One region of the Actinoplanes sp. NPDC049265 genome, then DNA from elsewhere that is predicted to be linked to it. Evidence: predicted binding sites of a transcription regulator. Region 1 holds the regulator's gene; the other holds the start of a gene.
The links. Region 1 encodes HspR, which represses chaperone genes until heat shock. Its sites were predicted from a motif close to TTGAGTNNNNNNNACTCAA; they were not measured.
Positions count from the first base shown of each region.

Region 2: a site for HspR is predicted at 1,289-1,307, ahead of lon (endopeptidase La). Genes of this name have one in related genera too.

Region 1 covers NZ_JBICSP010000010.1:282,509-285,918, reverse strand. Annotated here, with positions in the region: gene ACGFIO_RS24550 (cation:proton antiporter regulatory subunit) at 1-84, shown strand, start outside; gene ACGFIO_RS24545 (cation:proton antiporter) at 88-1,293, shown strand; gene ACGFIO_RS24540 (hypothetical protein) at 1,431-1,877, shown strand; gene ACGFIO_RS24535 (heat shock protein transcriptional repressor HspR) at 1,885-2,316, opposite strand; gene dnaJ (molecular chaperone DnaJ) at 2,355-3,410, opposite strand, start outside.
Region 2 covers NZ_JBICSP010000004.1:63,513-66,922, reverse strand. Annotated here, with positions in the region: gene ACGFIO_RS12440 (GDSL-type esterase/lipase family protein) at 1-1,171, opposite strand, end outside; gene lon (endopeptidase La) at 1,323-3,410, shown strand, end outside.

The sequences.
Region 1 (3,410 bases):
GCCAACGACGTGGTGGTCGCGGTCGGCACCCGGGCGGGGCTCGACGGCGTGACCGCGATCCTGGCCGGCGAGACCGACGACTGAATCGTGCACGAGACGACGATCCTCCTCATCGAGGTCGGCGCCCTCCTCTTCGCGCTCGGCATGCTGGGCCGGCTGGGCCGCCGGATCGGGCTCTCCCCCATCCCGCTCTACCTGCTGGCCGGGCTGGCCTTCGGGCACGGCGGGATGCTGCCGCTCTCGGCCAGCGAGGAATTCATCGAGGTCGGCGCCGAGATCGGCGTGATCCTCCTGCTGGTCATGCTCGGCCTGGAGTACTCGGCGACCGAGCTGGTCGGCAACCTGCGCGCCTCGGCTCCCGCCGGCGTGCTCGACATGCTGCTCAACGCGCTGCCCGGGGCGGGGTTCGCCTTCCTGCTGGGCTGGGGCTGGGAGGCGGCGCTGGTGCTGGCCGGCATCACCTGGGTGTCGTCGTCCGGGGTGATCGCCAAGGTGCTGGGCGACCTGGGCCGGCTCGGCAACCGCGAGACGCCGGTGATCCTGTCCGTGCTGGTCATCGAGGACCTGGCCATGGCCTTCTACCTGCCGCTGGTCACCGCGGTGCTGGCCGGGGTGGGCCTGATCGGCGGGCTCGAGGCGCTGGCGGTCGCGGTGGTCACGGTGATCGCGGTGCTGGTCGTCGCGATCCGGTACGGCGGGGCCATCTCCAGCTTCATGTCGGTCCGCGACGCCGAGGCCCTGTTGCTCAGCGTGCTCGGTCTGACGTTGTTCGTCGCCGGGGTGGCGGCCGAGCTCAAGGTGTCCGCCGCGGTCGGCGCGTTCCTGGTCGGCATCGCGCTATCCGGCCCGGTGGCGCACCACGCCACCCAGATGCTGTCGCCGCTGCGTGACCTGTTCGCGGCCGTGTTCTTCGTGTTCTTCGGGCTGTCCACCAACCCGGCCGACATGCCGCCGGTGCTGCTGCCCGCGTTCGGGCTGGCCGTATTGACCATGCTGACCAAGCTGGCCACCGGCTACATCGGCGCCCGGCGGGCCGGCATCGCGTTGCCCGGCCGGGTGCGGGCCGGCATCGCGCTGATGCCGCGGGGCGAGTTCTCGGTTGTCATCGCCGGCCTGGCCGTCGCCTCCGGGGTCGAGCCGGAGCTGGCTCCGCTGGCCACGGCCTACGTTCTGATCACGGTGGTTAGTGGTCCGCTATTGGCGCGTCTGCCGGATTATGCGTGGTTCAAGGCATTCATCCGGCGCAAGATGGCCGTTTCCCCGCCTGCCGCACCGCTGGCCGCCCCCGACTGACTGGCGATCAGGTCCGCACGCTGCACAAAGCTACTTGTCAGTATCAGATTGTGAACGGGTAGACCTTTCGCATCCGGGTTGCCGCACGCTAGCGTTCCGCTGACAGTTTCGTGTTTTGGGACACTCAGGCGGCGAACGTGAGCTTGCGTGAATCGGCATTCATCGGATTCGCGAACCCGGTCGACCCGCGCCCGGACGAGCTTCAGGCGTGGGCGTACCACCCGGAGGCCGTACCACTGGACTCCATGCCCCCGGACTGGGACCTGCTGATCGCCGGGGATGTACTCGGCCCGGTCCTGTTCGAACTGGCCATGGACAGGCAGTGTCCGGCGCGGCGGTTCGCGCTGCACTGCATGTATATCTACGCCGCCGACGGCGTCCGTCCCAACGCGTCCTCGCAGCGCAAGCGCCGGCTCAAGAAGTACGTCGAGCGGGCCGAAGAGGTCGGCGACGAGCCGATGCAGATCTGGGCGCACAACTGTCGCGTGCTGATGACCCGCCCCGAGCTCTTCGACTACGAGGAGTGGATCGAGGGCGGCCTGGTCCGGCACCCGCGCCGCCTCGGCCTCTTCCACCGCCGCTGACGCGGGCTCAGGGCTTACGCGGGCGCCACACCACCAGAGCGGTGGACGGGCGCTCGTGGCGCACCAGGTCACGCCCCGGATAGGCGGCCATCGCCTCGGCCTGGGCGACCCGCGTGTAGGCCTCGTCGAGCTCGGCCTCCAGCTCGGCCACCCGCTGCTGCAGGTCGCCGACCAGCTGCTCGAGCGCGATGATGCGCTTGATGCCGGCCAGGTTGACGCCGTCGTCCTGGCTGAGCCGCTGCACCTCGCGGAGCAGGGCGACATCGCGCTCGCTGTAGCGCCGGCCGCCGCCCCCGGCCCGGCCGGCCTGCACCAGACCCAGCCGGTCGTACTGCCGGAGGGTCTGCGGGTGCATGCCGGCCAGCCGGGCGGCGACCGAGATGATCAGGACCTTCGCATCGGAGGCCTGCTCCATCGAGATGTGGATCTCTTCATACATGTGCCACCTCCTTAACGATCGATCCTCATCACTGAAACCTACCCAAGCCGGCGCAGTCGCGCCTCTATCCGATCGCGTCCGGCGGCCGGCGTGAGCTTGGCAAACTGCTCGAGAGCGTCTCGCGCCTCGTCGGAGACCTGGGCCGGCACCTGCACGTCGACGGTGACGATCAGGTCGCCCGCCTCGCCGTTGCGGCGCTGCACACCCTTACCCCGGGCGCGCAGCTTGCGGCCGCTCGGAGTGCCCGGTGGGACCCGCAGCGTGACCGGGGTGTCCATGGTCGGCACCCGCAGATCGGTGCCGAGCACGGCTTCGGCCATGGTGATCGGCACGGTCAGCGTGAGGTCGTCGCCGCTGCGGCCGAACAGGTCGTCCGGTCTGACCTTGACCTGCACGTAGAGGTCGCCGGCGGGACCGCCCCGCTCGCCCGGCTCACCACGGCCGCTGAGCCGGATGCGCTGCCCGTCGCCGACGCCGGCCGGGAACCGCACGTTGATCGTGCGGTTCTTGGTGACGCCGCCGGTGCCACGGCACTCCGGGCACTTCTGGTCGACGATGCTCCCCGCGCCCTGGCACTCGCGGCACGGCTCGGAGAAGCTGAACGACCCCTGGTTACGCGAGATCAGCCCGGTGCCGGCGCACTGCGGGCAGGTCCGCGGCACGGTGCCCGGCTTGGCGCCGTTGCCGTGACAGGTGTCGCAGACGCCCGGCGACCGCAGCGTCAGCGGCAGCGTCGTGCCCTGGACGGCGTGCACGAAGTCGAGGGTGACCTCAGCCTCGACGTCACGGCCCCGCTGCGGCCCGCTGCGCCGGGGACCGGCTCCACTGGGACCGCCGCCCGAGAAGATCGAGCTGAAGATGTCGGAGAACCCGGCCCCGCCGAACCGGCGGTCGCCGGCCGAACCGCCCCCGCCCGGCCCGGTGAAACCACCGAACAGGTCGGACGGGTCGAACCCGCCGCCGGAGCGCGCGCCCCGGCGGAACGCGCCCGAGCCGAACAGCGAGCGCATCTCGTCGTACTCTTTGCGCTTCTTCTCGTCCGACAGCACGTCGTAGGCCTCGGACGCGGCCTTGAACTTGTCCTCCGCCTCCTG
Region 2 (3,410 bases), on a different contig from region 1:
CCAGGTGCACGCGGTCGACGGTGCGGCCGGCCAGCGCGGACAGGTTGACCCGGACCAGGTTCCACTGGTTGAGCACGAGGTGGCCGCCCTGGCCCTGGAACTGCGGGTGCGCGCGGACCCCGTACTGGTCGGTCGCGCCCGAGTCGCGCAGGCTGCTGCCGTCGGTGAACCGCAGGTCGATCGCTACGTACGTGCCATTGGCCTGCTGCGGATAGATCCAGTAGGTCAGCACCGAGTTCGCGGCCAGCCGCAGATGCGTGTCGAAGACCTTCATGTACGAGTAGGAGCCGGTCGCGCTCAGGTCGTTGCCCGAGTACATCAGCGCGTTCGCCCCGCCCCGGGCGGTCTCGGCCCTCGGCCCGGTCTCCATCTTGGTCAGGTTCGCGTTGTAGCCGCCCACGTTGGAGCTCGCGTCCACGGTGTCGGTCCAGGTCGGTGCGGTCTCGCCCGGTTCCAGCCCGGTCCGCGCGAGCGGCCAGTCCCGCCCGCCGCCGAGCACACCCTCCAGCGCCGCGTACCAGAGGTCGGCCATCTTGGTGTAGCCGCCGTCGTTGGGGTGCAGCGTGTCGTTCAGGTCGGCGTTGGTGATCGTGCTGTTCAGATCGACCAGCCGGGTGTACGCCCGCCCCGACAGCACGGACGGCACGGCCGCGTTGAACGTGTTGATCCGCGCGTTGATGGTGGCGTCGAGCGCCGGCACGATCTGCGCGACCAGCACGACCGCGGACGGCGCACCGGCGTGGATGTGGTCGAGCAGCGTACCGAGCCGCCCCGGCGCCCCCGCCACGTCGAAGTTCTGGTTCATGTCGTTGGTGCCGATGTGCAGCAGCACCACGTCCGGCCGGCTGGTGGCGAGCCAGCCGTCGATCGACGCGGTGATCTGCTCGATGCGCCAGCCCGAGTGGCCCTCGTTGTCGGTGTCCGGCAGCGACCCGGACTGCCCGCTGCCGACCAGGTCGACCGCCAGCCCCGCCCCGCCGACCAGGCGCTTCCACAGGTCGGCGCGGTAGCTGGAGGTGGTCGTCGACCCGGCGCCCCAGGTGATCGAGTCGCCCAGCGGCATGATCCGGACCGGCCGCCCGGTGATCACGTCGGCGCGCGCCGCCCCGGGCGCGACCAGAGCGAACACCGCGACCAGCACCGCGGCGAGAATGCGGGACATCGTACGCATCGAGCCCTCCCGTTAGCATCGAAGTACGTCAATGCTCAACCGCTCGGCCCGCTAATGCAACGACCAATTGTCTGTTCGCCCGGAGTGAACAGCGGAAGATCGCGACGGCTCGGAAAGTTGCGTCGGTCGTACTCAACTTTTGGAGGCACCCGTGACCAGCAAACGACTTCCTCTGCTGTTGCTCGACGACATCGTGCTGCTCCCGGGAATGGTCGTCCCGGTCGAGCTGGACGAGGCGGCGCAGGCCGCGGTCGACGCGGCCCGTACCTCCGCCGGCGCGGAGCTGCTGATCGCTCCGCGGCTCGAGGACCACTATCCGGCCTACGGCGTCGTGGCCGGTGTCGAGCGGGTCGGCAAGTTCCGTGGCGGCGCCAGCGCCGCCGTTCTGCGTACCGGGCGGCGGGCCCGCATCGGCAGCGGGGTGACCGGGCCGGGGGCCGCGCTCTGGGTCGAGGCCGAGACCGTGGTGGCCGGGCCGGTCGGTGAACAGGCCCGTGAGCTCGCCGCCGAATACAAGAAGCTGGTCGTCTCCGTGCTCCAGCGCCGCGAGGCGTGGCAGGTGATGGACTCGGTCAGCGCCATCGACGACCCGGGTGACCTGGCCGACACCGCGGGCTGGGCGCCGTACCTGTCCAACGACCGCAAGCGGGAACTGCTGGAGACGCCGGACGTCGAGCAGCGGCTGCGGCAGCTGATCGAGTGGACCCGGGAGTTCCTGGCCGAGTCCGAGGTCAGCGACAAGATCGAGAACGACGTACGCGAGTCGGTCGAGAAGCGGAACCGCGAGTACCTGCTGCGCGAGCAGCTCAAGGCGATCCGCAAGGAGCTCGGCGAGGGTGAGACGGTCGGCACCGACGACTACCGCACCCGGGTCGAGGCGGCCGAGCTGCCCGACGCGGTCCAGGAGACCGCGCTGCGCGAGGTCGACAAGCTGGAGCGGGCCGGCGACCAGAACCCGGAGGCGGGCTGGATCCGGACCTGGCTCGACACCGTGCTCGACCTGCCGTGGAACGTGCGTACCACGGACAGCACCGACCTGGACGCCGCGCGGGCCGTGCTCGATGCCGACCACCACGGCCTGGACGAGGTCAAGGACCGCATCGTCGAGTACCTGGGTGTGCGGGCCCGCCGCGAGTCCCGTGGCCTGAGCGTCGTCGGCGGGCGCGGGTCGGGCGCGGTGATCCTGCTGGCCGGCCCGCCCGGGGTCGGCAAGACCTCGCTGGGTGAGTCGGTCGCGCGCACGCTGGGCCGCAAGTTCGTCCGGGTCGCGCTGGGCGGGGTGCGCGACGAGGCCGAGATCAGGGGCCATCGGCGTACGTACGTCGGCGCGCTGCCGGGCCGCATCGTGCGGGCCATCCGGGAGAGCGGCTCGATGAACCCGGTCGTGCTGCTCGACGAGGTCGACAAGGTCGGTAGCGACTACCGGGGCGACCCGGCCGCGGCGCTGCTGGAGGTCCTCGACCCGGCGCAGAACCACACCTTCCGTGACCACTACCTCGACCTGGACCTCGACCTGTCCGACGTGTTGTTCATCGCCACCGCGAACGTGCTGGAGACGATCCCGCAGGCGCTGTTCGACCGGATGGAGCTCATCTCGATCGACGGCTACACCGAGGACGACAAGGTCGCCATCGCCCGCGACTTCCTGGTGCCGCGGCAGCTGGAGCGGGCCGCGCTGACGCCGGGTGAGGTGACGGTCACCGACGACGCGATCCGCGAGATGGCGGCCAACTACACCCGGGAGGCCGGCGTACGGTCGCTGGAGCGGCTCCTCGCGAAGGCGTTCCGCAAGGTCGCGCTGCGGCCGCTGCCCGCCGTGGTCGACCCCGGCGGTCTCAAGGATCTGATCGGTCGCCCACGGTTCACCCCGGAGTCGTCCGAGCGGACGGCGGTCGCGGGCGTGGCCACCGGCCTGGCCGTCACCGGGATGGGCGGGGACGTTCTCTACATCGAGGCGTCGCTGCTGCCCGGCGACAAGGGTGGCCTGTCGGTCACCGGTCAGCTCGGCGACGTGATGAAGGAGTCGGCGCAGATCGCCCTGTCGTACGTCCGGGCCCACGCCGGCGAGCTCGGCATCTCGCCGGAGCAGCTGGACCACCCGATCCACCTGCACGTGCCGGCCGGCGCGGTGCCCAAGGACGGGCCGTCGGCCGGGGTCACGATGACCACCGCTCTGGTGTCGTTGCTGCTCGGCCGGACCGTACGCGCCGAGGTCGGCATGACCGGCGAGGTGTCACTG